One region of the Pseudomonas sp. No.21 genome, then DNA from elsewhere that is predicted to be linked to it. Evidence: riboswitches for the same ligand, from Rfam matches in the RefSeq annotation. Region 1 holds a riboswitch; the other holds the start of a gene.
The links. Region 1 has a riboswitch for cobalamin ahead of ACYJSS_RS27090 (CbtB domain-containing protein). Riboswitches for the same ligand answer to the same signal wherever they lie in the genome.
Positions count from the first base shown of each region.

Region 1 (14,531 bases):
CGATCCTCCCCGGCGTCGCCCTGCAGGAGCTATGGAGCCTGATGGGCACGGCCGAGAAGGCGCTGTTCGTGGTTTCCCTGTTCGTCGTGCTCACCGGGCTGATCGGCATGCTCACCGCCATCCTCACCAGCCTCAACGAGCGCCGCCGCGAGATGGCCATCCTGCGCTCGGTGGGCGCGCGGCCCTGGCATATCGCCAGCCTGCTGGTGCTGGAGGCCTTCGCCCTGGCGCTGGCCGGCGCGGTGCTCGGGCTGGTGCTGCTGTACCTCGGCATCGCCCTCGCCCAGGGTTATGTACAGGCCAACTACGGTCTCTACCTGCCGCTGGCACTGCCGAGCACCTATGAGTGGACGCTGCTGGGCGGTATCCTGGCCGCCGCCCTGCTGATGGGCGCCGTGCCGGCCTGGCGCGCTTATCGGCAGTCCCTGGCCGACGGCCTGTCCATTCGCCTGTGAGCCCATGATGAAACGCGCCCTGCTGGCCCTTCCGGCCCTGATCCTGCTGACCGCCACCGGCCTCTGGGCCGGTGAGGTCCGTGAACTGACCTGGTCCGAGCTGATCCCCGCCGACGCTCCGCCGCCCCCACCTCCCGCCCCCATCCACGACCTCTCGCAGCTGGCCGACTCCCTCGCCGCCGAAGCGGGCCCGGCCGCCATGCAGCAGTCGCCGTCCGCTCCGGTGGTGCCGACGCTGGACGGCCTGGAAGTGAAACTGCCGGGCTACATCGTGCCGCTGGACGTGACCGAGGAAGGCCGGGTGACCGACTTCCTGCTGGTTCCCTACTTCGGTGCCTGCATCCATGTGCCGCCACCGCCGTCCAACCAGATCGTCCACGTCACCAGCGAGCTGGGCGTGCTGATGGACGCGCTCTACCAGCCGTTCTGGATCGAAGGGCAGCTGCAGGTGAAATCCAGCACCAGCGAACTGGCCGAAGCGGGCTACCAGATGGAAGCCAGCAAGATCTACCCCTACGAGACGCCCGAGAGCTGATAAGCAAGCCTGCTAACGAACTCGCCGCGGCATTGAGCTAGATCAAGGTGCCGCGTTTCGTGCTCCCCGAAACTGAGCCCAGCCAACACAAGCTCAAGACCTCGGAGCCCTTAAATGAAAACGCAGTTCCTAGCCGCCTCCCTCCTCGCTCTCGCTGTGGCCGCCCCGGTGGCCCATGCCCACCAGGCGGGTGACATCCTCGTCCGTGCCGGTGCCATCACCGTCAACCCGAAAGCCGACAGCTCTTCCGTCAAGGTAGACCGCGGCCCCCTGGCCGGCGCCGACCTGGGCGGCAAGGCGACCATGGACAGCGACACCCAGCTGGGCCTGAACTTCGCCTACATGCTGACCGACCACTTCGGTCTGGAACTGCTGGCCGCCACCCCCTTCGAGCACGAAGTGAAGATCAAGGGCACCGCCCTCGACGCCGCCAACGGCAGCCTGGGCTCGCTGAAGCACCTGCCGCCGACCCTGAGCGTCGTGTACTACCCGCTGGAATCCCAGTCGGCCTTCCAGCCCTACCTGGGCGCCGGCATCAACTACACCTGGATCTATGACGAGCACGTGGGCAGCGGCGCGACCGCAGCCGGCTTCGACAACCTCCGCGTGAAGAACTCCTGGGGCCTGGCCTGGCAGGTCGGCGCCGACTACATGCTGACCGACAACATCATGCTCAACGCCCAGGTGCGCTACATCGACATCGACACCCGCGCCTATGTCGACAACACCGCCCTGGGCGTACGCGCCAAGGTGGACGTGGACGTCGACCCGTGGGTCTACATGGTTGGCCTGGGCTACAAGTTCTAAGCCCAACCGCAATGAACAAAGGCGCCTCCGGGCGCCTTTTTCGTTGGCATCACCGGCCCATCTGGTGGGATGAAAAAAGGCTTTTTGCGTTAAGTGTTGCTAGAGGATTTGAGCCCAGCTGAGTGCTGAGTTTTGCTGGTACTTCTGGTTTCGCCCTCCCGGGCGAGTCCCTTTTCCAGTCGCTGGAACGCCAGCCCGGTGAAAAGGAACCAAAAAACTTGCCCCTCCATACGGGGCTGGCGGCTGCTCCAGCTTTCTTCGCCCAACGCATCACATCGATGTACGCCCCCAGCGCGCACGTAGTGGCGGCAGCTCTCGTAGGATGGCGTAGAGCGAAGCGAAACCCATGCGGTGGAGGGCGTCCGGAAGACACCGTGCTTGAGCCCTTGCTTTAAAACCACAACAGCCAACGCAGACAGAGCGCAAAAAAAAGGCGCCTCGCAGGCGCCTTTTCCATTCGCCTCAGCGGCCCAGCAAGCGGGCCAGGCCGACCGCCAGGGGCGTCGGCTCGGGGAAGGCGAAACGCTCCAGCAGACGGCTATTGTCCGCCAGGGAATGGCGGATATCGCCTGAGCGCGCATCGGCATGGCTGATGGCCGGCAGTTCGCCCACCACGCTGCCGATGGCGGCGAGCAGGTCCTTCAGGCTGGTGGAGCGCTGCAGGCCGACGTTCACCGGGCCGGCCTCGATGCCTGGGTTCTCCAGCGCCTGCACCAGCACCTGCACCAGGTCGCCGACATAGACGAAGTCACGGGTCTGCTCGCCATCACCGAAGATGGTGATCGGCGTGCCGGCCAGGGCGCGCTCGGTGAAGATGCTGATCACCCCGGAATAGGGCGAGGACGGGTCCTGGCGCGGGCCGAAGATGTTGAAGAAGCGGAACACCGCTGGCTCCAGGCCATGCTGGCGGCGGTAGAAATCCAGGTACTGCTCGCTGGCCAGCTTGTCCACCGCGTAGGGGGTCAGCGGTGCCACGGGGGTGTTCTCGTCGATGGCCTGGCCTTCGCCGTTCTGGCCGTAGACCGAGGCGCTGGAGGCGAACACCACGCGCTTCACGCCATGCTCGCGCATGGCTTCGCACACATTGAGCGTGCCGATGAAGTTGGCCTGGTGGGTGGCCACCGGGTCGTCCACCGAAGCCGGCACCGAGGCCACGGCGGCCAGGTGCGCCACCGCCTTGCAGCCGGCCATGGCACGGCTTACCAGTGCGGCGTCGGCGACGTTGCCTTCGATGAGTTCCACGCGCGGGTTGTCCAGCGGCAGGTTGCTGCGCTTGCCGGTGGAAAGATCGTCGAGCACGCGCACGGCGTGCCCGCGCGCCAGCAGTGCGTCGACCAGGTTGGAGCCGATGAAGCCGGCGCCGCCGGTAACGAGGATGGGGAGGTCAGCCATGGCGGTAGTAACGGTCCAGGAGTGCGGGCAACGCCGCGCGCCAGGCGCGGGGCTTGATGCCGAATGTATGGAGGATCTTCTTGCAGGCCAGCACCGCGTGCTGGGGCTCGTCCGCCGCATCGGGGCGGGCGGCGTGGGCCTGGGGGGTGATTTCCTGCACCTTCAGCGCGCGCAGGTTGCGGGCCTCGGTGAGCACCGCCTGTCCAAGCGCCAGGGTGGTGGTCGCCTCATGGCCGCCGTAGTGGTAGGTGCCCCAGAGCGGCGCAGCGCAGTCCAGTTGCTTGAGCACGGCGAGCATCACCCGCGCGGCGTCGTCCACCGGCGTCGGGTTGCCGCGGCGGTCGTCGGCCAGCATCAGCTCGTCGTCCCGCTCGGCACGGGCGAGGAAGCGCCCGAGGATGCCCTCGTTGCTGTCGTCCAGCAGCCAGCCGAAGCGCAGCAGCACATGCTTGGGGCACATGGCACGCACGCTCTGCTCGATGCGCCACAGGGACTGCCCGCGAAGGCTCAGGGGAATGGTCTCGTCCTTCTCGTTGTAGGCCGTCGCCCGGGCACCATCGAAGACGCGGTAGCTGGAAGGCTGCAGCAGGACGATGCCGTGGTGCTGGCAGAGCTCGGCGAGACGCTCGACCGCGCGTTCCTGCGCGGCGAAACGGACCGGGCTGGCCTCCTCGGCCTGGAACCAGTCGAAGTAGTAGGCGAGGTTGATCACCGCATCGGGGCGGGTGTCGTCGAGCAGCTGGGTCAGGCTGGCGGCATCCCAGCCCTGTTCGGGCGGGCGCGGGGCGAGGAACCCTACATCATCCTCGGCCCCCAGGCGGATAAGCGCCTGGCCAAGGGCATTGCCACCGCCCAGGAGCATCAAGCGCATACGCATAGACAGAAGGTCGCTTAAAGCCAGTGGGTGTTATCGATCAGGCCATGACCCCGCACCGGCGCCATCCCTGTGACCAGGAGGTTCGCCAAGACGGGGCATCAGGCACGCAAGCCGGCGGTCGTTTCCGACCGGGGAACACGCATTCTGCTTATTTCCCGGCGCTGCGTCACTAGCGGCGCGCCATGCGGCACGCCTCGTCAGTCGTCGTCACCCCCTGCGGGGCGATAGAGATGGGCGTGATCGGGGTGGTAGAGCGAGGAGTCGGTGAAGCCTTCGGCGGCCAGCACGCGCCCCACGAGGATCAGCGCGGTGCGACGGAAGTCCTTGCCCGCCACCCGCTCGACGATGTCCGCCAGCGTGCCGGTCACCCAGTCCTGGTCGGGCCAGCTGGCGCGGTGCACCACGGCCACCGGGCAATCGGCGCCGTAGTGCGGCAGCAGTTCCTCGACGATGCGCGGCAGGTGGCTGACGCCAAGGTGCACCGCCAGGGTCGCGCGGTGCTGCGCCAGCTCGGCAAGGGACTCGCCCTCGGGCATGCGCGTGCGGGTGGCGAAGCGGGTGAGGATCAGCGTCTGCGAGATGTCCGGCAGGGTCAGCTCGGTGCCGAGCAACGCGGCGCAGGCGGCGGTGGCGGTGACGCCGGGCACCACCTCGTAGGGAATGCCCAGCACGCGCAGGTGGCGGATCTGCTCGCCGATGGCGCCATACAGCGAGGGGTCGCCGGAATGCACGCGCGCCACGTCCTGGCCGCACCCATGGGCCTCGGCCAGCAGGCGGACGATCTCGTCCAGGTGCAGTTCGGCGGTGTTCACCACCTGCTCGGCACGATGCCCGTCGAGCACCGCTTCCGGCACCAGGGAACCGGCATAGAGGATCACCGGGCAGCTGCGGATCAACCGCTGGCCCTTGACCGTGATGAGCTCCGGATCGCCGGGGCCGGCGCCGATGAAATAGACCGTCATGGGTTATCCACATCCTCGGGAATGCAGGCCAGCGCACAGGTGGCGCGGGGGCTGCGGCGTTTTTCCACCAGCAATCGCGCAGGCCGGCCGGCCAGGGCTTCGGCATGCAGCAGGGCCGCGGCCTCGGCAATGCCGGGGCTGCCGGTTTCCCGCAGGGCGACGGCCGAGGTACCGGACAGCCGCCCCTCGCAAGCCGCCAGCTCGGTGGCCGGCAACAGCGCCAAGGGCAGGTGAAGGGACAGCGCCAGTGCCCGCAGCCCGGGCTCGTCGGCCTTGCTGTCGACGCTGGCCAGGGCACTCAGGTCGCCGACCGCCAGGCCACGCTCGGCCAGGGTGCTGTCCAGCAACTCGCGCAGTTCGCGCTCCGGGCAGCCGCGCCGGCAGCCGAGGCCGGCCACGCGGATCATCGGCCTGCCCTGTAAAGCAAGACCCCGCGAAGGGCCGGGCCCTGCGCGGGGTCGATCGATGGCACGGCCCGGCTCACGCCAGGTCTTGGCTCGCGGAACGCTGGTACAGCCAGGCGGCGGCCCAGCCCAGGGCGCCCCAGAACAGCGCGTTGGTGATCAGCGAGGCGGCGATGAACTCGTGTTCCAGGGCTTCCGGCGCCAGGCTCGAATGCACCTCGGGCTGCGGCGCGCCAACCACGTGGGGGATCACCAGCAACGCCAGCCCGACGATGCGCAGCACCCAGTTGCGGCCGAAGGCGATCAGCGCCAGGCCGGCGGCGGTGGAGGCGGCGGTGCCGATCCACCAGACCTGGCGCTGGGCCAGGTCGGCGGCAGCGGTGCCCGGCAGCTCCGGCGGCAGGCCGAGGGACGGCGCCAGGGCGAAGGTGGCGAAACCGGCTAGGCCCCAGAGCAGGCCCTGCCAGGCGCGGGTCGGGCCACGCAGGCTGAACAGTGCGGCCAGGAGCAGGGCGAAGCCCACCGCCACCACCAGGTTGGCGCCACCGGTGGACAGCGTGCGCTGCCAGCCGTCTTCCGGTGCCCAGGCTTCGGCGTCGTGTTCATGGGCGGGCGTGCCGGCGGCATGCTCGTGGCTGTGCTCGGCCTGTTCGGCCGGTGCCGAGTTCTCGAAGGTTTCCGCGTGGAGGATCAGCGGGGTGACCCACAGGCTCTGCAGCAGGGTCAGCACGATGGCGGCGAAGAGACCGGCGAACCCGGCGGTCTGGGCGATGCGCTTGATCACGGGTGCGCCCTCAGTGGCAGGGGAAGGCAGAGCTGTGGCGGGTGTCGTGGGCCGCGTTGTGCACCGCCTCGATGTGCGAGAAGCCGGCGAAGTACACGAGCGACAGGCCCAGGAGGCTGGCACCGATGGCGATGGCCAGGCGTTTGGACAGGGGGACGGCGGCGGCCGAATGGCTCAGTGTGCTGCTGGACATGGTGCTTCCTCTGCGTGCGGGTGAGTCGGCAAGAGGAACGCGTGCGAAGAAAGCGGCCGCTACGGCACCGCATTTCCGGCATGCGCCCGCCCACCGCGGGTTGCCAAAAACTGATCAGGCCGGTCTCCGGGCTTGCGACGCCAGCCGAGGCTGGGCGGGTTTGCCTTCCCATGTCCGCTGGACACAGTGGCCTACAGATCCCTACGTGCGCTTACCGTTGCGGGGGCAGCGTCGGACTCGCCCTGGGGCACACCGACTTCCCGTTTCACCTCGCGCGCGACGGCGCGAGACACCTGAAAAAACCGCACAAGGACATCACGAGACCGACCGGCCGTCAACCGCCGCGATTGACCGCCGCCCCCGGCCTGCGTAGCCTTCGGCCCTTCGAGGTTCTGCGGCCGCGCGCCGCAGCTAAGAGGGAACACGGCCGAGCCGTGGCTGCCCCCGCAACTGTGAACAGCTGAGGCCTTATCCACAGCCACTGCCCTTCGGGCGGGAAGGCGGAGAGGCGGCGCATCGCGCCAGGCTGTGAGCCAGGAGACCTGCCTCGGCGAATTTCCAGACAACCGGGCGGGGTGATCCGGTGGCGAATCGGGCCCTCCGTGCCCTCGTCCCGCGCGCCCGCCGATCCGATCGACTCCCAGCGAAGGGCTGCCGCGCATGAAAACCCTGGCCAAACTCCCCGTCACCATCGTCACCGGCTTCCTCGGTGCCGGTAAGACCACCCTGCTCCGCCACATGCTCGACAATGCCGAAGGCCGCCGCATCGCGGTGATCGTCAACGAGTTCGGCGAGCTGGGCATCGACGGCGAGATCCTCAAGCAATGCTCCATCGGCTGCACCGAGGAAGAGGCCGTGGGCCGCGTCTTCGAGCTGGCCAACGGCTGCCTGTGCTGCACCGTGCAGGAAGAGTTCTTCCCGGTGATGCGCGAACTGGTGGCGCGCCGTGGCGACCTCGACCAGATCCTCATCGAGACCTCCGGCCTGGCCCTGCCCAAGCCCCTGGTACAGGCCTTCCAGTGGCCCGAGATCCGCAGCGCCTGCACGGTGGACGCGGTGATCACCGTGGTCGACAGCCCGGCCGTGGCCGCCGGCACCTTCGCCGCCCACCCCGAGCAGGTGGACGAGCAGCGCAAGCAGGACCCGAACCTCGACCATGAGTCGCCCCTGCACGAACTCTTCGAAGACCAGCTGGCCAGCGCCGACCTGGTGATCCTCAACAAGGCCGACCTGCTCGACGCCGACGCCCTGGCCGCCGTGCGCGCCGAAGTGGCCGAGGAGCTGCCGCCGGCGGTGAAGATCGTCGAAGCCAGCGCCGGCAAGCTGCCGCTCTCCGTGCTGCTGGGCCTGAACGCCGAGGCCGAGGCGCACATCGACAGCCGCGCCACCCACCACGACCACGAAGGGCACGAGGACCACGACCACGACGAGTTCGACTCCTTCCACGTCGACCTGCCGGAAGTGGAGGAAGCCGCCCTGCTGGCCGCCCTCGGCCAACTGGTGGAGCGCCACGACGTGCTGCGCATCAAGGGCTTCGCCGCCATCCCCGGCAAGCCCATGCGCCTGCTGGTACAGGGCGTCGGCAAGCGCTTCGACAAGCACTTCGACCGCCAGTGGCTGGCCGACGAGACCCGCGCCACCCGCCTGGTGGTGATCGGCCAGGAGCTGGACCCGGCCACCATCGCCAACGAACTGCGCACCGCCCTGGCGTAACCGCCGAACCGGCTCCTCTCCCCCGGGAGAGGGCCGCACCACCGAGCCAAGGCCCGAGCCATGCACCTGCTGCGCACCCAACCTGGCGGCTTCGTCCCCGACGACGGCATCGCCCACCTGGCCCAGACGCCCGCCGAGCTGGTGATCCTGTGCAGCGGTGATTCGCACCTGGCGCTGCTGGCCGAGGCCGCCCGCGAGCTGCCGGCGGACTACCCCAGCCTGCGCCTGGCCAACCCCATGCAGCTGCAGAACCACGCCTCGGTGGACCTCTACGTCGACGAGGTGCTGCAGCACGCCAAGGTCATCCTCATCTCCGTGCATGGCGGCGTCGGCTACTGGCGCTACGGCATCGAGCAACTGGTGGCCCTGGCCGAACGCGGCACGCAGCTGATCCTGGTGCCCGGCGACGACCGCCCCGACCCGGAGCTGGCCCGCCTGTGCACGGTCCCGGCGGAGGACGCCGAGCGCTGCTGGCAGTACCTGCGCCAGGGCGGCCTGGACAACGCCCGGCAACTGTTCGCCTGCCTCGCCAGCCGTTGCCTGGGCCGCGACTACCCCTGGCTCGCGCCCAACACCCTGCCCCGCGTCGCCGTGCATCACCCGCGCCAGCGCCCGGCCCGCCTCGAACACTGGCGCGCCGACTGGCGGGAGGGCCAGCCGGTGGCAGCCCTGCTGTTCTATCGCACCCACCTGCAGGCGGCGAACACCGCCTTCATCGACGCCTTCTGCGAGCGCCTGGCCGCCGTCGGCATCAACCCGCTGCCCATCGCGGTGGCCAGCCTCAAGGAAGCCGAGTGCCTGGCCGTGGTGGAAGACTGGCTGGACGCCGTCGACGCCGAGCTGATCATCAACACCACCGGCTTCGCCCAATCCAACCCCGACACGCCCGGCCAGCGCCCCTTCCGCCGCGACGTGCCGGTGCTGCAGGCCATCTGCTCGCTGGACAACCAGCCGCTCTGGGAAGAGAACCCGCAAGGCCTCGGCCCGCGCGACCTGGCCATGCACATCGCCCTGCCGGAGCTGGACGGGCGCATCATCACCCGCCCCATCAGCTTCAAGGGCCTGGCCTGGCGCAGCGAGCGCAGCCAGAGCGACGTGGTGTGCTACCTGCCCCACCTCGAACGCATGGATTTCGTCGCCGAACTGGCGCGCCGCTGGCTGCTGCTGGGGCGCAAGGCCAACGCCGACAAGCGCGTGGCGCTGATCCTCGCCAACTACCCCACCCGCGACGGCCGCATCGGCAACGGCGTGGGCCTTGACACCCCGGCCGCCGCGCTGAACATCCTCCGCGCCCTGGAGGCCGAGGGTTACCCCCTGGCCGGCCTGCCGGAGAACGGCACGGCACTTATCCACAGCCTGCTGGGCGGCGTCAGCAACGACCTCGACAGCCTCGACGCGCGCCCCTGCGCCCAGAGCCTGGCGCTGGACGCCTACCTGGCCTGCTTCGCCCGCCTGCCCGAAGCCAACCAGCGGGCGGTAACGGAGCGCTGGGGCGAACCGCAGCAGGACCCGATGTTCCGCGCCGGACGGATGATGGTCGCCGGCCTGCGCTTCGGCCTGGCCTTCGTCGGCATCCAGCCGGCGCGCGGCTACCAGCTGGACCCGGCGGCCATCTACCACGACGCTGCGCTGGTGCCGCCCCACGGCTACCTGGCCTTCTACTTCTGGCTGCGCGAGGTGTTCGGCGCCGACGCGCTGGTGCACGTCGGCAAGCACGGCAACCTGGAATGGCTGCCGGGCAAGGGCGTCGGCCTCTCCGCCGAGTGCTGGCCGGATGCGGTGATGGGCCCGCTGCCGAACATCTACCCCTTCATCGTCAACGACCCCGGCGAAGGCGCCCAGGCCAAGCGCCGCGCCCAGGCGGTGATCATCGACCACCTGATGCCGCCGCTGACCCGCGCCGAGAACTACGGCCCACTGCGCGACCTCGAACGCCTGGCCGACGAGTACTACGACGCCTCGCTGCTGGACCCCCGCCGCGCCGTGCAACTGCGCGGCGAAATCCTCGAGCTGGTGAAGGCCACCGCACTGGACCGCGAACTTGCGCTCAGCATCAGCGACGACCCGGAAAGCTGGCTGCCGCAGCTGGACGCCTACCTCTGCGACCTCAAGGAGTCGCAGATCCGCGACGGCCTCCACGTGTTCGGCGAATCCCCCGTCGGCGGCCTGCGCGACGACACCCTGCTGTCCCTGGTGCGCATCCCCCGGGGGGACGGCAAGGGCGCCAACGCCAGCCTGCTGCGTGCGCTCGCCACCGACCTTGGGCTGGGCCGCGACCCGCTGGACTGCAACTGGGCCGAGCCCTGGGAAGGTCCGCGCCCGGCACTGCTGGAGCGGGTCAGCATCGATCCCTGGCGCAGCAACGGCGACACCCGCGAGCGCCTGGAGCTGCTGGCCCTGGCGATGATCCGGGCGACCGATCATCCGTCCGTGGGCCCCGCCAGCGACCTGGTTATCCACAGCCTGCGCCAGGTGATCGCCCCGGCCCTGGACGCCTGCGGCCCCGCCGAAATCGGCGGCGTGCTGGCTGCCCTGGAAGGCCGCTTCGTGCTGCCCGGCCCCAGCGGCGCCCCCAGTCGCGGGCGCCTCGACACCCTGCCCACCGGGCGTAACTTCTTCACCCTGGACGTGCGCAACCTGCCCACGCCCACCGCCTGGCGCCTGGGCTTCCAGTCCGCCAGCCTGCTGCTGGAACGCCACCTGCAGGACGAGGGCGACCACCTGCGCCAGCTCGGCCTTTCCGTCTGGGGCACCGCCACCATGCGCACCGGCGGCGACGACATCGCCCAGGCCCTGGCGCTGATGGGCGTGCGGCCGGTGTGGCAGGCCGGCAGCCAGCGCGTGGAAGACTTCGAGATCCTGCCGCTGTCGCTGCTCGACCGCCCCCGGGTGGACGTGACGCTGCGGGTATCGGGCTTCTTCCGCGATGCCTTCGCCAACCTCATCCGCCTGTTCGATGCCGCCGTGCAGGCCGTAGCCGAACTGGACGAGCCCGAGGACATGAACCCCCTGGCCGCGCGGGTGAAACTGGAAAGCGCCCGCCTCGCCGCCGAAGGGCTGGCCGTGGACGACGCGCGGTTGCAGGCCGGGTGGCGCATCTTCGGCGCCCAGCCCGGTGCCTATGGCGCCGGCGTGCAGGGCGCCATCGAGGAGCGCCAGTGGCAGGACCGCGCCGAACTGGCCGAGGTGTATTTGAATTGGGGCGGCTACGCCTACGGCGCCCAGGATGCCGGCACGCCCGCGCGGGCGTGCTTCGCCCAGCGCCTGGAGCGGCTGCAGGCGGTGCTGCAGAACCAGGACAACCGCGAGCACGACATCCTCGACTCCAACGATTACTACCAGTTCCAGGGCGGCATGCTCGCCGCCGCCGAGACCCTGCGCGGCGAGAAAGTGGCCAGCTACCACGGCGACCACAGCCAGCCGGACCTGCCACGCATCCGCTCGCTGAAGGAAGAACTCGGCCGCGTGGTGCGCTCGCGCGCCGCCAACCCCAAGTGGATCGCCGGCATGAAGCGCCACGGCTACAAGGGCGCCTTCGAACTGGCCGCGACCGTGGACTACCTGTTCGCCTTCGACGCCACCAGCGAGCTGATCGACGACCACCAGTACCAGCTGCTGGCCGACGCCTACCTGCTGGACGCCGACACCCGCGACTTCATCCAGCAGCACAACCCCGACGCCCTGCGCGACATCGCCGAGCGCCTGGTGGAGGCCCAGCAACGCGGCCTCTGGGAACACCCCGGCGACTACCGCGAGGCCATCGAGAACCTGCTGCTGGATATCGAGGAGCAGTAGCCCCCGGCGCTCCCCCTCACCACAAACCCGGCCCCCCTATCACCCGCGCAACCGCGCCGCCGCCTCCCGCAGGATGCGCTCGGTGCCGTCCCAGCCCAGGCAGCCATCGGTGATGGACACGCCGTAGCGCAGGTCGCAGGACAGCGACTGCGCGCCATCGAACAGGTGGCTCTCGATCATCACCCCGCGCAGGGCGTCCTGGCCGGCCAGGCGCTGGTCGATCACCTCCGCCAGCACCGCGGGCTGGCGCAGCGGGTCCTTGCCGCTGTTGGCATGGCTGCAGTCGACCAGGATGCGCGGCGCGATGCCGAGTTTCTCCAGCCCCGCCCGTGCGGCCGCGACGCTGGCCGCGTCATGGTTCGGGCCCTGGTGGCCGCCGCGCAGCACCAGGTGCGTATCCGCGTTGCCGGCGGTCTGCACAAGCGCCGGGCGACCCTGGTCGTCGATGCCGAAGTGCTGGTGTGCATGGGCCGCCGAGCGCATGGCGTCGGTGGCGATGCCGAGGCTGCCGTCGGTGCCGTTCTTGAAGCCCACCGGCAGGTCGAGGCCGCTGACCATCTCGCGATGCACCTGGGATTCGCTGGTGCGCGCACCGATGGCGGCCCAGCCCAGCAGGTCGTCGAAGTAACCGGCGGCCAGGGGTTGCAGCAATTCCGTGGCCACCGGCAGCCCCAGCTCGATCATCTGCAGCATCAGCCGGCGGCTGAGGGCCAGGCCGGCCGCCATATCGCCACTGCCATCCAGGTGCGGGTCGTACACCAGCCCCTTCCAGCCCACCGTGGTGCGCGGCTTCTCGACGTAGGCGCGCATCACCAGCAGCAGCTGGTCGCTCACCTGCGGCGCCAGCGCGGCGAGGCGGCGGGCGTAGTCGAGGGCGGATTCGGGATCGTGGATGGAACAGGGGCCGACCACCACCAGCAGGCGCGGGTCGTCGCCATCGAGCACCGCGCGCACGGCATCGCGCTGGGCGCGGACCTGGCGGGCCAGGGCGGCGTGCAGCGGCAGGCGCTGGCGCAGTTCGGCGGGGGTGGGCAGCGGCTGGGTGCTGCGCGTGGGGGAAGCCAGGCTTTCCAGCGGCAGGGCGTGGAGGGGCTGGGCGGCGATGGGCGATACGGAAACGGAATTCATGACGGGCATCCTTGGCCGGCGCGGATCGGTCCGCGCGCGGCGCGCTAACTGGGTGTTCGATTCAGGGGTGTGAGTGCGGCGGCGAAGCGGCTAAATCGCCAGTCGGCGTTGCGGTAATAAGGGGTGTAGGTGCGGTGGCTGATCATGGTGCGATCCTCGGATTACGTGCGTTTGGCCTTGTGGGCCCTGGAAAAACAAAAACCCCCGGGCGGGTTGCCGACCGGGGGTTTCGTGGAGCTTTGGTGGGCGACCCTGCTGGAGTGGGCCGCCTGATCAGGTATCAGGCCAGCCCGTGGCTAAACCAATACCCATAGAAATAGCTGGCCGCAGCAGCCACGCGCGCACGTGCCGGGCGTTGGGCCTGGCAAGCGGTGAGCGGAGTGGAAGCGAGGTGCGGCATGACGATCTCCAAAGCGAATGCTGGCCAAATTACTGCATCGCCGGCCGCCGTTCAATCACTGATTTCTATCGACGCGTTCGGCCTTTCGCTACCATGCCGCGATGCGTTTTCAGGAACCCGTCATGTCCGAGCTCCCCCACTTCCCCTTGAGCGCCGTGGTCGCCGCCGACGAGCTGAAGCTCGCGCTGTACCTGGCCGCCATCGATCCCGCCATCGGCGGTGTGCTGATCGAAGGCCCGCGCGGCATGGCCAAGTCCACCCTGGCCCGGGGCATCGCCGACCTGCTGCCGCAAGGCATCTTCGTCACCCTGCCGCTGGGCGCCAGCGAGGAGCGCATCGTCGGCACCCTCGACCTCGACGCCGCCCTGGGCGAAGGCCGTGCGCAGTTCTCCCCCGGCGTGCTGGCCAAGGCCCACGGCGGCGTGCTCTACGTCGACGAGGTGAACCTGCTGCCCGACCACCTGGTGGACCTGCTGCTGGACGTCGCCGCCAGCGGGGTCAACCTGGTGGAGCGCGACGGCCTGTCCCACCGCCACGCCGCGCGCTTCGTGCTGATCGGCACCATGAACCCCGAGGAAGGCGAGCTGCGCCCGCAGCTGCTGGACCGCTTCGGCCTCAAGGTCGGCCTCGACGGCCAGCCGCAACCGGCCGAACGCGCCGAGATCCTGCGTCGCCGCCTGGCCTTCGACGCTGACCCGCAGGGCTTCGTCGCCCAGTGGAGCGGCGAGCAGCAGGCCCTCGCTCGTCGTTGCCAGGACGCCCGCGAACGCCTCGCCGCCATTCCCCTGGATGACGGCGCCCTGGACGAGATCGCCCAGCGCTGCTTCGACGCCGGTGTCGACGGCCTGCGCGCCGACCTGGTGTGGCTGCGCGCGGCTCGCGCCCATGCCGCCTGGCGGGGCGCGACAAGCATCGCGCGCGCCGATATCGACGCCGTCGAACACTTCGCCCTGGCCCACCGTCGAACCCAGGCGCCCTCCTCCGCCCAGCCGCCACAGACGCCCCCCGGCGCTGCACAACCCCAGGCATCCGCAGGCGAAGGCCAGTGGGGCGAGCTGCCTGCCCAGCCGGTGCCCACCGACTCCC
Region 1 covers NZ_BAAJNO010000017.1:34,450-48,980, forward strand. The annotation lists gene ACYJSS_RS27050 (ABC transporter permease) at 1-455, shown strand, start outside; gene ACYJSS_RS27055 (DUF3299 domain-containing protein) at 463-990, shown strand; gene ACYJSS_RS27060 (OmpW/AlkL family protein) at 1,105-1,797, shown strand; gene ACYJSS_RS27065 (NAD-dependent epimerase/dehydratase family protein) at 2,260-3,189, opposite strand; gene ACYJSS_RS27070 (sugar nucleotide-binding protein) at 3,182-4,066, opposite strand; gene cobM (precorrin-4 C(11)-methyltransferase) at 4,264-5,028, opposite strand; gene ACYJSS_RS27080 (cobalamin biosynthesis protein) at 5,025-5,435, opposite strand; gene ACYJSS_RS27085 (CbtA family protein) at 5,509-6,216, opposite strand; gene ACYJSS_RS27090 (CbtB domain-containing protein) at 6,227-6,409, opposite strand; cobalamin riboswitch at 6,510-6,721, opposite strand; cobalamin riboswitch at 6,780-6,973, shown strand; gene cobW (cobalamin biosynthesis protein CobW) at 7,070-8,122, shown strand; gene cobN (cobaltochelatase subunit CobN) at 8,183-11,917, shown strand; gene ACYJSS_RS27105 (3-deoxy-7-phosphoheptulonate synthase) at 11,957-13,045, opposite strand; gene ACYJSS_RS27110 (ATP-binding protein) at 13,568-14,531, shown strand, end outside.

Region 2 (14,531 bases), on a different contig from region 1:
TCGACAAGGTCTCCGACCAGGCGAAGAACATCCGCCTGGCGGTGGACGAATTCATGCTCAAGTTCTTCGTCGCCCTGGCCGTGGTCATGCTCATCAGCCTGCTCGCCCTGGGCTTCCGCGTCGGCCTGGTGGTGGCTGCGGCGGTGCCGCTGACGCTGTCCATCGTCTTCGTCATCATGCTGATGACCGGCCGCGAGTTCGACCGCATCACCCTCGGCGCGCTGATCCTCTCCCTCGGCCTGCTGGTGGACGACGCCATCATCGCCATCGAGATGATGGTGGTGAAGCTGGAGGAAGGCTTCGACCGCATGAAGGCCGCCACCTTCGCCTGGAGCTCCACCGCCGCGCCCATGCTCACCGGCACCCTGGTGACCATCATCGGCTTCCTGCCGGTGGGCTTCGCCCGCTCCGGTGCCGGGGAATACGCCGGCAACATCTTCTGGATCGTCGGCTTCGCGCTGATCGCCTCCTGGCTGGTGGCCGTGGTGTTCACGCCCTACCTGGGGGTGAAGATGCTGCCGCGCATCGCCCCGGTGCCCGGCGGCCACGACGCCCTCTACGCCGGCCCCTGGTATGCGCGCCTGCGCCGCCTGGTCAGCGCCTGCGTCGAGCACCGCTGGCGGGTCACCGCCCTGGTGCTCGGCGCCTTCGTGCTCTGCGTGCTGGGCATGGGCGCGGTGAAGAAGCAGTTCTTCCCCAACTCCGACCGCTCCGAGCTGATCCTCGAGGTGTACATGCCGCCGGGCAGCGCCTTCAAGGCCACCGAAGCGGTGGTCGCCCAGGTGGAAACCGCGCTGCTGGAAGAGCCACAGACGAAGCTGGTGGACGCCTATGTCGGCGGCGGCGCACCGCGCTTCTTCCTCTCGCTGAACCCGGAACTGCCGGACCCGGCCTTCGCCAAGCTCATCGTGCAGACCGCCAGCGCCCACGACCGCGACGCCCTCAAGGCGCGCATGCGCGAACGCATCGCCGCCGGTGAATTCCCCTCGGCACGGGTGCGCGTCACCCAGTTGCTGTTCGGCCCGCCGGTGCCCTTCCCCGTGGTGTTCCGCGTGGCCGGGCCGGATGCCGACGTACTGCGCGGCATCGCCGAGGACGTGCGCCAGGTGGTGGCCGCCAACGCCCTGACCCGCGACAGCTTCCTCGACTGGGGCGAGCGCACCAGCGCCTACCGCCTGGTGCTCGACCAGGACCGCCTGCGCCTGCTCGGCTTCACCCCCGACCAGGTGCGCAGCCAGGTCAACGCCCTGCTCACCGGCAACACCGTCACCGAGGTGCGCGAAGGCACCCGCAATGTGCTGGTCGTCGCCCGGGCACTGGATGACCAGCGCGAGAACCTCGGCAACCTCGCCGACCTGACCCTGACCAACGCCGCCGGGCAATCCGTGGCGCTGGAACAGGTCGGGCGTTTCCAGGCGGTGATGGAGGACCCGGTGCTCAAGCGTCGCGACCGCGACATCACCTTCGAAGTGCGCGCCGACATCGTCGACGGCACCCAGCCCCCGGACGTGGAAATGGCCGTGTGGCGCGACCTGCAGCCGCTGCTGGCGCAGCTGCCTTCCGGCTACCGGGTGGAGATCGCAGGGCCCGTGGAGGAAAGCGCCAAGGCCAACAAGGCCCTGGCCGCGCTGTTCCCCATCATGATCCTGCTGACCCTGGTGGTGATCATGTTCCAGGTGCGCTCCTTCGGCGTGATGTTCATGGTCTTCGCCACCGCGCCGCTGGGCCTGATCGGCGCCGTACCGACCCTGCTGCTGTTCGACCAGCCCTTCGGCTTCAACGCCATCCTCGGGCTGATCGGCATCGGCGGCATCCTCATGCGCAACACGCTGATCTTCACCGACCAGATCCGCCAGAACCGCGAGGCCGGCCAGGACGTGCGCGAAGCCATCATCGAAGCCACGGTGCGCCGCGCCCGCCCGGTGGTGCTCACCGCCCTGGCAGCGGCCCTGGCCTTCATCCCGCTGACGCTCTCGGTGTTCTGGTCGTCCCTGGCCTTCGTGCTGATCGGCGGCGTGCTGGTCGGCACCCTGCTCACCCTGCTGTTCCTGCCGGCACTGTGCACCCTGGTGCTGGTGCGCAAACCCCGTCGCCCACCGGAGGACTCATCCGTGGACGCCACCCGCCGCTCCGGCCTGCTGCTGACCCTGCTCATCGTCCTCTGCGGCCTGGGCGAGATGTCCACCCAGATGCTGCTGCCCAGCCTCGCCGCCATCGAGCACGGCCTGGCGGCAGCGCCCGGCTCATCCCTAGTGGCGCTCTCGGTGTTCGTCGGTGCCTTCGGCGTCGGCCAGCTGTTCTTCGGCCCGCTGTCGGACCGCATCGGCCGCAAGCCGGTGCTGCTGGCGGGGGTCGCCACCTACGTGCTGGCCTCGCTGTGGATGGCCTTCGCCCATTCCATGCCGGAGTTCATCGCTGGGCGCGCCCTGCAGGGCCTCGGCGCCTGCGCGGCGCTGGTGGTGGCCCGGGCCATCGTGCGCGACGTGTGGCGCGAGAAGGCCGGCCCGATCATGGCCCTCACCGTGATCGGCATGCTCTGCACCATCATGCTGTCGCCGGTCATCGGCGGTCTGATCGCCGCCAAGGCCGGCTCCTGGCGGGCGGTGGTGGTGGCCACGGTGATCATCGGCATCCTCGCCCTGCTCGCCTGCACCCTGCTCTACCGCGAAAGCAACCAGGCCAAGGACCCACTCGCCGGGCGCCTGGCCACCCTCGCCGGCAACTACCGCGAACTGCTCAAGGGGGCCGAGGTGCGTGCCTTCTCCTTCGCCATCGCCGGCACCTACGGCGCCATGTTCTGCGTGATCGCCGGTTCCTCGCGGGTGTTCGTCGGCCAGCTCGGCCTGAGCCCCACCCAGTACGGGCTGGTCTTCGGCGGCATCGTCTCGGGGTTGATCACCGGCGCCATCCTCAGCAACCGCCTCATCATGAAATGGGGCCCGGCGCGCCTGGTGGGCATCGGCACCGCGCTGGTGGCCACCGGTGCGCTGATCACCCTCGCCGTGCTGCTCGCCGCCGGCCCTTCGGTGCCCGGCCTGCTGCTGCCGCAGGTGCTGCTCACCCTCGGTGCCGGCATGGTGCTGCCCGGCTCGGTGGCCGGCGCGGTGATCCCCAACCCGACCCGCGCGGGGCTCGCCGCCGGCTTCATCGGCTTCGCCCAGATGGCCGGTGCCACGCTCTCAGGCCTGCTGCTCAGCGCCCTGCAGAACGACAGCGCGCTGCCGATGATCGGCCTCAACGTCACCTTCGCCCTCGCCGCCTTCGGCCTGTTCCGCCTGGCCCGGGCGCACCAGGCACGCGCCGTGGCGCTGGCGACGGACTGAGGGCGACTCACGAGCGGAGCTCGCTCCTGCGGGAAGCATCACGACCGTGGGAGCGAATTCATGGGCTCTGTGGTGAACGTGATGCGAAGCCTCAAGCACGGTGCCTTGCGGGGCATTTATGGCGTCCCGTCACGGCCACCGCGTGGGTTTCGCTTCGCTCTACGCCACCCTACGCAAGCCACTGCGCCCGGAGCGCAGTGCGCACATCGACGAAGGTTCTGGCGAAGAGGTGTCAGGCCGGCACCGTCGCCTTCATCGAGTCGCGCTCGGAGAAGGTGGCGAAGAAGCGCTCCAACCCCGGGTGGCCCTGGCGCCAGCCGAGGTCGGAGAGGCGGAAGTCGAGGTAGCCGAGCGCGCAACCCACGGCGATCTGGGCGATGTCCAGCGGGCCGTGGAGCTGGTCGGCGATGGCTTCGAGGGCATCCAGCGCGCGATGGATCTTGCCCAGCTGGCCGTCCTTCCAGTCCTGCCACTGCAGCGCTTCGGGGCGGATGGCGCCCTCGTAGCGCACCAGCAGCGCCGCATCCATCAGGCCGTCGGCCAGGGCCGCACGGGTCAGGCAGGTCCAGCGCTCGGCACCATGGGGGAAGAAGGCGTCGCCGCTCTGCAGGGCATCGAGGTATTCGCAGATGACGCGGCTGTCGAACAGCGCCTCGCCCTCGCTCGTGATCAGCACCGGGATCTTGCCCAGCGGGTTGGCGCGGTTGACCTCGGCGTTCTCCTTGATCGGCAGCACGGCGGTATCGAGCATCTCGATGCCAGCCGCCAGGCCGGATTCCAGCGCCAGCACCCGGACCTTGCGAGCGAAGGGGGACGCCCCTGCGTAGATCAGTTTCATGTCTTCAATGCTCCTGTTCGCGGGCCGGCCCAATGCCGGCGCCCGCTGTCGTTGCAACTGGACCACCACCGGCGGCGCCGGTAGCATCCCCGCCCATCGCGCCCGGGAGCTGCCCATGGTCATCGACAGGAAAATCAAACTGGACTCCGCAGACATCAGACGCCTGGACGACCTGGATGTCGCGCTGGAGTTGCTGCACTTCGGCTTCCGCGGCCTCACCCTGGACGCCGACGCCTACCTGGAAACCCTCGGCCTGTCGCGCGTCCACCACCGCATCCTCTACGCCATCCGGCGCGTCGAAGGCATCAACGTCGGCGAGCTGGCCGCCCTCCTCGGTGTCAGCAAGCAGGCACTGCACCGCCCGCTGACCCACCTCTTCGAACGCGCCCTGGTGACCCAGCAACGCGACCCGGAACAGCACCGCTACAAGCGTCTCTCCCTCAGCCCGGAAGGCCATGACGTGGAGCGCCGCGCCACCGACCTGGAACGCCAGGCCATCCGCGCCGCGCTGGACACCACCGACACCGACGGCCGGGTCGCCTGGCACTCGGTCATGCAATCCCTGGCCGCCCGCCTCGACTGATCAACCCGCCGTGGTGATGCGTTCGCGCACCACGATGCACTTGGCCAGCGGCCGGATCAATGCCTCGGTGGCCTCTTCCCAGGGCACCACGCTGGGGCTCACCAGCAGCGGGTCGCAATGGCCCTGCTCCACCAGCTCCAGCACCCGGGGGATGTGCGGACGCACGCTGCAGGCGCCGACCGAAAGGGTGACGTCGCGCATGTACAGGCCGAACAGCGGGATGGCCGGGTCCTCGAAGATGATGCCGATGCACGAGCAATGCCCGCCCGGCGCCAGCGCCAGCAGGCCGGTACGCAGCGCCTGCGGGTCGCGGGTGGCCGACACCACCAGGTCGTAGCGTTCGTTCAGCGCGCCATCGGCTCCGCTGCGCAGGGTCGCGCCACTGCGCACGGCCAGCTCGTCGCGGTAGCCGTCGCCATCCAGGTAATCCACCTCGGCCGCCCCGGCGGCGCGGGCCATCTGCACCGCGAGGATGCCCAGGCTCTCGGTGCCGCCCACCACCAGCACCCTCGCCTCCTCCCGTGTCGCCAGCGGGCGGCTGGTGGCCACCCAGGCATCGGTGAGGTTGTCGCTGGCGCTGGCCACGGCCACCGGGTCCAGCCCCGGGGGCAGCGGTACCAGCATGGCGTCGGCGAAAGGCACCCGCACCACCTCGGAGAACAGCCCGCCCCAGTGCCCGCCCGCCGGCACGCCATAGGCCGCATGCCGGGCGACGCCCGTGCAGGCCGTACTGCGCCCGGCCAGGCATTGGCGGCAGGTGCCGCAGGCGATCTTCCAGGGCACCGAGACCAGGTCGCCGCGCTTGACCGTGCCCACCTGCGCGCCCACGTCCAGCACCTCGGCCACGCATTCGTGGCCCAGGGCGAAGGGCGGCTTGAACGGTGTCAGCCCGGCGATCAGGCGCCGGTCGAGGTCGCAGGAGGCCGAGGCGATGGGCCGCACCAGCGCCGCCAGCGGCGAATCCAGCACCGGTGACGGCGCCTCCTCCCAGGCCAGGCGCCCCGCGCCCTTGACGATGAGTTCGCGCATGGCTCAGTCCCTCACGCTGAAGGTGGTGGTGGCGCGGGCACAGAGCGTGCCGGCGGCATCGCGGATATGGGCATCGCAGAACGCCAGGCTGCGGGTGCGCTCCACCACCCAGCCCTCCACGCTGTACACCTCGCCGGCCTTGAGCGGGCGCAGGTACTTCACGCCCAGGTCCACCGTCGAATACCGCGTATCGCCGGGCAGCGTGGTGAACAGCGCCAGGCCCGCGGCACCGTCCAGGCAGGTGGCGGCGAAACCGCCGTGTACGGTGTTCGCCGGGTTGAGGTGACGTACATCCGGCCGCGCCTCGATGAAGATACGCCCGGGCTCGACGCCCACCGCCTTCATCGCCATGGTCTCGCCGATGGAGGGCGCGGGCAGCTTGCCGTCGATCACCGCCTGGAGGATCTGCAGGCCGGAAGGGATGGATCTGTTCGGGGTATCGGTCATCTCGAGGCTCCTGGCTCTGCCGGGGTCGGCGAGCGGTTTCGGGGGGATGGCGGGCGGCCCTGCGAGGGAATCGCCCTGCAGCCCGTGGACGGACGATACGTGAGCGCAGAATCTCAAATCAACATTGTTGATATGACAATAAGGAAGGCATTCCGGCAACGTCGCTACGGCTCTGGGAAGGGGGATTGCGCCATCCCGCGCACGATTTCAACGTTGACGCCCGAGCGCGCGGATGGTCATATGCGCGCCGTTCCAGGTGTCCCACGCCGTCGTGCGTGGGGTTAAACGGGAAGCCGGTGCGTCCATCAGGACCAGTCCGGCGCTGCCCCCGCAACGGTAAGCGAGCGCTGCATCCGATACGCCACTGTGCCCATGGCATGGGAAGGCGGATGCGACGTGATCCTCGCAAGCCCGGAGACCGGCCTGGAGCATCGATAGGCAAACCCGCGGTGGGCGGGCACGGGCCGGTTTCTCGCACGGGTGCACGCGCCCGCGCGCGCCTTTGCATTCCCTCCGGGCTCCATTCATTCCTGACGTGATAGGAACGACATGACCCGTACCTTCAGCTCCAACGCTCCGGCGAGCGCCGCCCTCGGCCTGCTCGCGCTGTCCATTTCCCTCGCCCTGCACGCCGAAGACGGCACCCTGGCGCTACCGGCCACCGCCGTCACCGACCAGGCGGACGACACGACCATCCGCCTCGACACGCCCGTGCCCGCCGGCTCGCGCCTGGGCCTCTCCGCCCTGGAAACCCCGGCCAGCACCAGCGCCATCAGCGGCGACGAAGTGCGCGCACGCAACAACGCCACCGTGCAGGACGCCGTGACCCGCAGCCCCGGCATCACCCACATCGGCACCCCCGGCAACGGCGGCACCGCCCTCTCGGCCCGGGGCTTCACCGGCCACGCCTCGGTGATGCAGCTGTACGACGGCACGCGCTTCTACACCGGCATGGGCACCACCACCTTCCCCACCGACCCGTGGATGGTCGAACGCATCGACGTGATCCGTGGCCCGGCCTCGGTGCTCTACGGCGAAGGCGCCACGGGCGCGGTGATCAACGTGGTGCCGAAGAAGCCCTTCGACGGCGAGATCCGCAACCGCCTGCGCCTGGGCTACGGCTCCGACGACCGCCAGCAGATGGCCCTGGACAGCGGCGGCTCGCTCACCGACACCCTCAGCTACCGCCTCAACCTCAACCGCGAAACCAGCCACGGCTGGATCGACCGGGGCGACTCGAAGAACCTCGGCCTCAGCGCCGCCCTGCGCTGGCAGGCCAGCGACGACCTGGCCTTCACCCTGGCCCATGACCAGGGCGACCTCACGCCGATGAACTACTTCGGCACGCCGCTGATCGACGGCCACCTACGCGACAGCCTGAAGGAGAAGAACTACAACCTGCACAACGCCGAGCAGCACTACAACGACCAGTGGACCCGGCTCGTCACCGACTGGACGCCCGGCGAAGGCTTCAGCGCCAGCAACCAGCTCTACCACATCAAGAGCCGCCGCTACTGGCGCAACGCCGAGGCCTACACCTGGGACGCCGGCCGGGGCCAGCTGGAGCGCGCCGAGAACCTGCGCATCAAGCACGAGCAGGAGCAGATCGGCGACCGCCAGACCTTCACCTTCGACCACTCGTTGTTCGGCCTCGACAGCCGCACCCTGGTCGGCGGCGAGTTCAACCGCATCCGCTTCGACCTGCTGAACAACTCGCCCTACACCGACATCGGCGGCGACTACGTCGACCCCTGGAACCCCGCGCCCGGCTACTACCAGAGCGCCTCGGCCTACCGCCCGCACTCGCGCAGCGAAACCCGCACCGCCGCGCTGTTCGCCGAGAACCGCACCCAGCTCGGCGAGCGCTGGTCCGTGGTCACCGGCCTGCGCCGCGACCAGAACCACGTCGACCGCACCGACCTGCGTGCCAACAGCCGCAGCGACCGCAGCATCCAGGGCGGCAACTGGCGCGCCGGCCTGGTGTTCGCCGCCACCCCGCAGCTGTCCTTCTATGGCCAGTACTCCACCAGCGAGGACGGCGTCAGCAACCTCATCACCCTCAGCCCCACCCAGCAACAGATGGACCTGACCGAGTCGAAGCAGACCGAGTTCGGCCTCAAGCAACAGTTCTGGGACGGGCGCGGCGAATGGACCCTGGCCGCCTACCACATCGTCAAGAAGAAGCTGCTCTCTCGTGAATCGGTGACCCGCCCCACCCAGCAGATCGGCCAGCAGTCTTCCGACGGCCTGGAGGCGACCCTGGAACTGGCCCTGGAGCAGGGCTGGCACGTCTCGGCCAACGCCTCGCTGCTGCGCGCCGAATACGACGACTTCAACGAATCCGTCGGCGGCCAGCTCGTCTCCCGGTCCGGCAACCGCCCCACCGACGTGCCACGGCGCACCGCCAACCTCTGGGTCAGCAAGGCACTCGGCCATGACCTGGACGCCGGCATCGGCGCGCGCTACGTCGATGCCCGCTATGCCGACGCCGCCAACACCGTGAAGGTGCCCGGCTACACCGTGCTCGACGCCAACCTCGGCTGGCAGGTGCTGCCGGACACGCGCCTGGGGCTGGAGCTGAACAACCTGCTCGACCGCCGCTACGCCGTCACCCAGCAGAACGGCGGCCAGCAATGGCTGCTGGGCCAGCCCCGTTCCTTCTTCGTCACCGCCGACTACAGCTTCTGATCCGGCGAAAGGAGTGCCCGGCATGCCCTCACTGAACATCAGCGACCTCGCCTGGGCACCCGACGCTCGCCCCCGTTGGCTTCTGCAGGGCATCGACCTGCAGGTGCGCGAGGGCGAGTTCGTCGGCCTCATCGGCCCCAACGGCAGCGGCAAGACCAGCCTGCTGCGCTGCGCCTACCGCGCCGAGCGCCCGGCCGCCGGCTGGGTGGCGCTGGATGGCGAGGACCTCTGGCGACGCACCCCGCGCTGGAGCGCGCAACGCATCGCCGTGGTGCTGCAGGAATTCCCCCAGGACTTCGGCCTCGCCGTGGCCGAGGTGGTCGCCATGGGCCGTTCGCCGCACAAGGGCCTGTTCGATGGCGACGATGCCGAAGACGCCGCGTTGGTCGCCGAGGCGCTGGCCACCGTGGGCATGGGCGGCTTCCACGCGCACCCCTTCGCCCGCCTCTCCGGCGGCGAGAAGCAGCGCGTGCTGCTGGCCCGCGCCCTGGTCCAGCGCCCCGGCCTGCTGCTGCTCGACGAGCCCACCAACCACCTCGACCCGCGCTACCAGCTGGAGCTGCTGCACCAGCTGCGGCGCCTGCGCCTGAGCACCCTGGCCAGCTTCCACGACCTCAACCTGGCGGCGGCCTTCTGCGACCGCCTCTACGTCCTCGACCAAGGCCGCGTGGTGGCCAGCGGGACGCCCACCGACGTGCTCACCGCCGAGCTGCTGCAACAGGTGTTCGGCGTGCACGCGCTGGTGGACCGCCACCCCCTCGCCGACCACCCGCGCATCACCTGGATCAGCCCATGAAGCCTTCATCGATCGCCCTGCTCGCCCTGCTCCTGGCCCCCCTCGCCCAGGCCACCGACTACCCGCTGCGCGTCACCAGCTGCGACCGCCAGGTGGTGTTCGAGCGCGCGCCGCAGCGGGCGGTGAGCCAGGACATCAACCTCACCGGCATGATGGTCGCCCTCGGCCTGCAATCGCGCATGGTCGGCTACAGCGGCATCAGCGGCTGGAAGACCCCGGACGCCCGGCTGATGGCCGCCCTGGGCGACCTGCCGGAGCTGGCGCGCAAATACCCCTCCATCGAAACGCTGCTCAACGTCGATGCCGACTTCTTCTTCGCCGGCTGGAACTACGGCATGCGCGTGGGCGGCGAGGTCACCCCGGCCACCCTCGCGCCCCTGGGCATCCCGGTGTACGAGCTGAGCGAATCCTGTGCCCACGTGATGCCGCGCGAGGCGGCGAGCCTGGAAGACCTCTACCGCGACCTCGACAACCTCGGCCGCATCTTCGACGTCGAGGCCCGCGCCAACGCCCTGGTCGCCGCCCTGCGCACGCGCCAGGCCGAGGTGGCCAGGCGCCTGGCCAACGGTGGCGAGGCGCCCCGGGTGTTCCTCTACGACAGCGGCGAGGACCGCCCCTTCACCTCTGGCCGCCTGGGCATGCCCCAAGCGATCATCACCGCCGCCGGCGGCCACAACCTGATGGACGACCTCGCCGCCAGCTGGACCCAGGTCAACTGGGAAACCGTGGTCGAGCGCGACCCGCAGGTGATCCTGATCGTCGACTACGGCGAACGCAGCTGGCAGCAGAAGCGCGACTTCCTCCTCGCCCACCCGGCCCTGCAATCGGTCGAGGCGATCCGCGAGCAGCGCTTCCTGGTCCTGCCCTACCTCGCCGTCACCCCCTCGGTGGAGAACATCGAGGCCATCGAGACCCTGGCCGCCGGCCTGCACCCCGAACGCTTCGCCGGGAAGGCGCCATGAGCCCGGTGCGCACGCCCGGCGCCTACCGCCTGCTGCTGCTCGGCCTCGTCGTGGCGCTGGTGCTCTCCTGCATCGCCGCCCTGGGCTTCGGCCCGGCCGCGGTGCCCCAGGCACATGTCTGGGGCATCCTCGCCGAGCGCCTGGGCATGAGCGCTGCGGGCGACTGGAGCCGGGGCCAGGAACACATCGTCTGGCTGATCCGCGCACCCCGGGTGCTGCTCGGGGCGCTGGTCGGTGCCGGCCTGGCCCTGGTGGGTGGCGCACTGCAGGCGGCCACGCGCAATCCGCTGGCCGACCCGCACCTGCTCGGGGTCAGCTCCGGCGCGGCCCTGGGCGCGGTGCTGGTGCTGCTCTACCTGGGCGAATTCATCGGTGTGCTCAGCCTGCCCCTGGCCGCCTTCGTCGGCGCACTGGGCAGCATGCTACTGGTGCTGGCCATCGCCAGCCGCCACGGCCGCCTGGAAAGCGATCGCCTGCTGCTGGCGGGTGTCGCCGTGTCCTTCCTGTGCATGGCGCTGGTCAACCTGCTGCTGTTCCTCGGCGACCACCATGCCGCCAGCTCGGTGGTGTTCTGGATGCTCGGCGGGCTCGGTGCCGCACGCTGGGAGCTGCTCTGGCCGCCGGCACTGTGCCTGGTGCTGGGCCTGGTCGCCCTGCTCGCCCAGGCCCGGGGGCTGAACGCCCTGATGGCCGGCGAGCAGACCGCCATCAGCCTGGGCTTCAGCGCCCGCCGGGTACGCCTGCAGGTGTTCCTCTGCGCCTCGCTGCTCACCGGCGTGCTGGTGGCCCTGAGCGGCGCCATCGGCTTCATCGGCCTGATGCTGCCGCACCTGGCGCGCCGCCTGGTGGGCGCCGAACACCGTCGCCTGCTGCCGGTGGCCGCCCTGCTCGGCGCGCTGTTCCTGGTCTGGGTCGACGTCGCCGCCCGCACCCTGGTCGCCCCCGAGGACCTGCCCATCGGCATCGCCACCGCCGCCATCGGCGGGCTGTTCTTCGTGGGCCTGCTGCGCCGGCGTTGAAGGGACGTCATCAGCCCCGCCGATGACTCCGCCCGATGGGTTTCGCTCCGCTCTACCCATCCTACGAGGTGCCGCCTGGCGTACCGAAAAGCTGAGGCGCACCTCGTCCCTGTAGGGGCGTTGTCGGCTGCTCCAGCGTTCTTCGCCCAGCACCTCACCACGTGGTGCGCACGGACCTTCCTAGGATGGGTCGGGCGGCGTTCCGCGAGCGAAGCGAAACCCATGCGGTAGAGGTGGCAGAAGTCCATAGATGCCCGGAAACCACCGTACTTGAGGATTTGCTTTAAACCCCAATAACCAACGCAGACAGAACCCATCCATTCGCCCGCAGGGCTGTCCCCCCTCCCCCGCAAAAATTATTTTCCCCACCACGTCACAACCCCACAGGCTGATCCGTCGAGTCATCAAAGGGGCCACTCCGGCCCCCTGACGGAGACGAAGAATGAGCGATACCCGCGCCGTGCGTTACGAACAGGAAATCCCCCAGGTGCTGGCCGTGCTGGGCAGCGTCCATGCCGAGCTGGACAAGCTCGGCCTGCCCCGCGCCCTGGTGCATCTGGTCCACCTGCGTGCCTCGCAACTCAACGGCTGCGCCTTCTGCGTGCGCATGCACACCCGCGAGGCCCGCGAAGGCGGCGAGACCAGCGAGCGCCTGGACCGCCTGGTGGTGTGGCGCCATTCGGGGGATTTCAGCGCCGCCGAGAAGGCCGCCCTGGCCTGGACCGAGGCGCTGACCCGCATCGACGACGAGCGCGACTACGCCGCCCTGCGCCAGGCATTGCGCGAACGCTTCGACGAAACGCAGATCAGCGCATTGACCACCCAGGTGGCGATGATCAACCTGTGGAACCGTATCCAGGTGTCGAAGCATTGATGCAGACCCGAGCCCACCTCGAACTCTTCCAGCAGCACCGCCCGCGCCTGCTCGGCCTCGCCTATCGCATCCTCGGCTCGCGCGCCGACGCCGAGGATGCGTTGCAGGACTGCTGGCTGAAGTGGCAGGAGGCCGATCTTGCCGGCCTCGACAACCCGGCCGCCTGGCTGACCACCCTGTGCACACGCCGCTGCATCGACCTGCTGCGCTCGGCCCGGCGCACGCGGGTGGACTACGTCGGTTCCTGGCTGCCGGAGCCCATCCACGGCCTGGCGGAAGACGGCCCCGACGAGGGCATGGTCCTGGCCGCCTCGCTGCAGACCGCCTTCCTGCTGGTGCTGGAGCGCCTGTCGCCGAAGGAACGTGCCGCCTACCTGCTGCACGACATCTTCGAGCGTCCCTATGCCGAGGTGGCCGGCATCCTCGCCGTGCAGGAGTCCGCCTGCCGCAAGCTGGTGTCACGGGCGCGCACCAATGTCGAGGACGCGCGGGTGCGCCACGTCACCCCGGTGGAACGCCAGGAACAGTTGCTGGCGGCCTTTCGCGATGCCATCGAGGGCGGCAACAGCAGCGCCCTGGCCGGCCTGCTGGGCGCCGAGGTGGAGCTGCGCGCCGATGGCGGCGGCAAGGTGCCCACCCTCCGCGAGACCCTGCATGGACGCGAGGCGGTGCTGGGCTTCATCGAGCAGTCCCTGCGCCTGTACTGGGGCGAGTACCGATGGCAGGAGACGGAGATCAACGGCAGCCGTGGCGTCATCCTCCGCCACGGCGACGCCATCGCCGCCAGCGTCTCCTTCGGCTACGACGAGAGCGGCGCGTTGCAGCAGATCTTCATCATGCGCAACCCGGACAAGCTGGCGGGGCTGCCTGTGCGCTGAGGCTAAGCCCGGTGGCCTCTGCAGGGGCGACTTCAGTCGCCCAGCGGTGCGCAGCACCGCCCTGCCGGAGGAGGGGCGCGAGCAGAGCTCGCTCCTACAGAGGATGCCCTTCCACTGATCGAAATCCCCTTGGGCGGCAGGGGTCGATAGCTGTATAAATAGCCAGCCATTCGCCCAAGCCGTTCCGCCATGCCCAGCGCCCTCGACGACCCCTTCTACTACCTGAACAACTTCCAGGCCGTGCTCGACTGGATCGGCGCCCGCTATGACGACCTGCTGGACGACGAGGAGCGCGGCTTCATCGCGGCCTTCGCCGGCCTGCCCAAGGCCTCCCGCGCGCTGCTGGTGCGCATGGTGATGCGCAAGGGCACGCTGTTTCGCGAAAGCAAGCTGGATTACGCCGAGATCGGCCCCACCCGCGACGCCATTGAGCCGCTGGTGGCGCTGGGCTGGGTGGACCCGGCACCGCAGCTGACGCTTGCGCAACTCTTCGCCCTGCTGCGCAAGCCGGAGATCGCCGCCTGCTTTGCCACGCACCTGGGCCGCGCGGCCCTGCGCAAGGCCGACCAGCTCGCCCTGCTGCAACCCCTATACCCCGAGGCGCAGCCCCTGGACGCCTGGTGCCCGGAGCTGGAGGAGCGCGTCCATGCCTTGCAGCTCATGGCCCTGTGCGACCGGCTGCGGCTGATGTTCTTCGGCAACCTGGCCCAGGACTGGTCCGAGTTCGTCCTCGCCGACCTGGGCATCTACCAGTACGAGAAGGTGGAGCTGGACGCCGCCTCGCGTGGCTTCCGCCACCGCGCCGACATCGAGCTGTACCTGCATCTCTACCAGTGCCGCGAGCGCTTCGAAGCCGGCGAGGAGCCCGCCGAGGTGCTGGCGAGCATTCCGCCGGCCAACGACAACCCCTGGCTGCAGGGACGCCGCGCGCGCCTGCTGTTCCAGCTCGGCCAGCATTGCGAGCGCCAGGGTGAACTGGACCTGGCGCTGGAGATCTATGCCGGGTGCAGCGACCCCGGCGCGCGTATCCGCCGCATCCGCGTGCTGGAGAAGCTCGCCGCCTTCGACGACGCCCATCGCCTCGCCCTGGAGCT
Region 2 covers NZ_BAAJNO010000010.1:42,432-56,962, reverse strand. The annotation lists partial or broken gene ACYJSS_RS21030 (efflux RND transporter permease subunit) at 1-2,093, shown strand, start outside; gene ACYJSS_RS21025 (MFS transporter) at 2,178-3,323, shown strand; gene ACYJSS_RS21020 (glutathione S-transferase) at 3,556-4,161, opposite strand; gene ACYJSS_RS21015 (MarR family winged helix-turn-helix transcriptional regulator) at 4,160-4,744, shown strand; gene ACYJSS_RS21010 (zinc-dependent alcohol dehydrogenase) at 4,745-5,773, opposite strand; gene ACYJSS_RS21005 (PaaI family thioesterase) at 5,777-6,220, opposite strand; cobalamin riboswitch at 6,458-6,661, shown strand; gene ACYJSS_RS21000 (TonB-dependent receptor) at 6,770-8,908, shown strand; gene ACYJSS_RS20995 (ABC transporter ATP-binding protein) at 8,931-9,704, shown strand; gene ACYJSS_RS20990 (ABC transporter substrate-binding protein) at 9,701-10,666, shown strand; gene ACYJSS_RS20985 (FecCD family ABC transporter permease) at 10,663-11,685, shown strand; gene ACYJSS_RS20980 (carboxymuconolactone decarboxylase family protein) at 12,128-12,559, shown strand; gene sigJ (RNA polymerase sigma factor SigJ) at 12,559-13,437, shown strand; gene ACYJSS_RS20970 (VRR-NUC domain-containing protein) at 13,627-14,531, shown strand, end outside.
Region 2: linked by a shared signal. The riboswitch ahead of ACYJSS_RS21000 (TonB-dependent receptor) and the one ahead of ACYJSS_RS27090 (CbtB domain-containing protein) in region 1 are both predicted to bind cobalamin.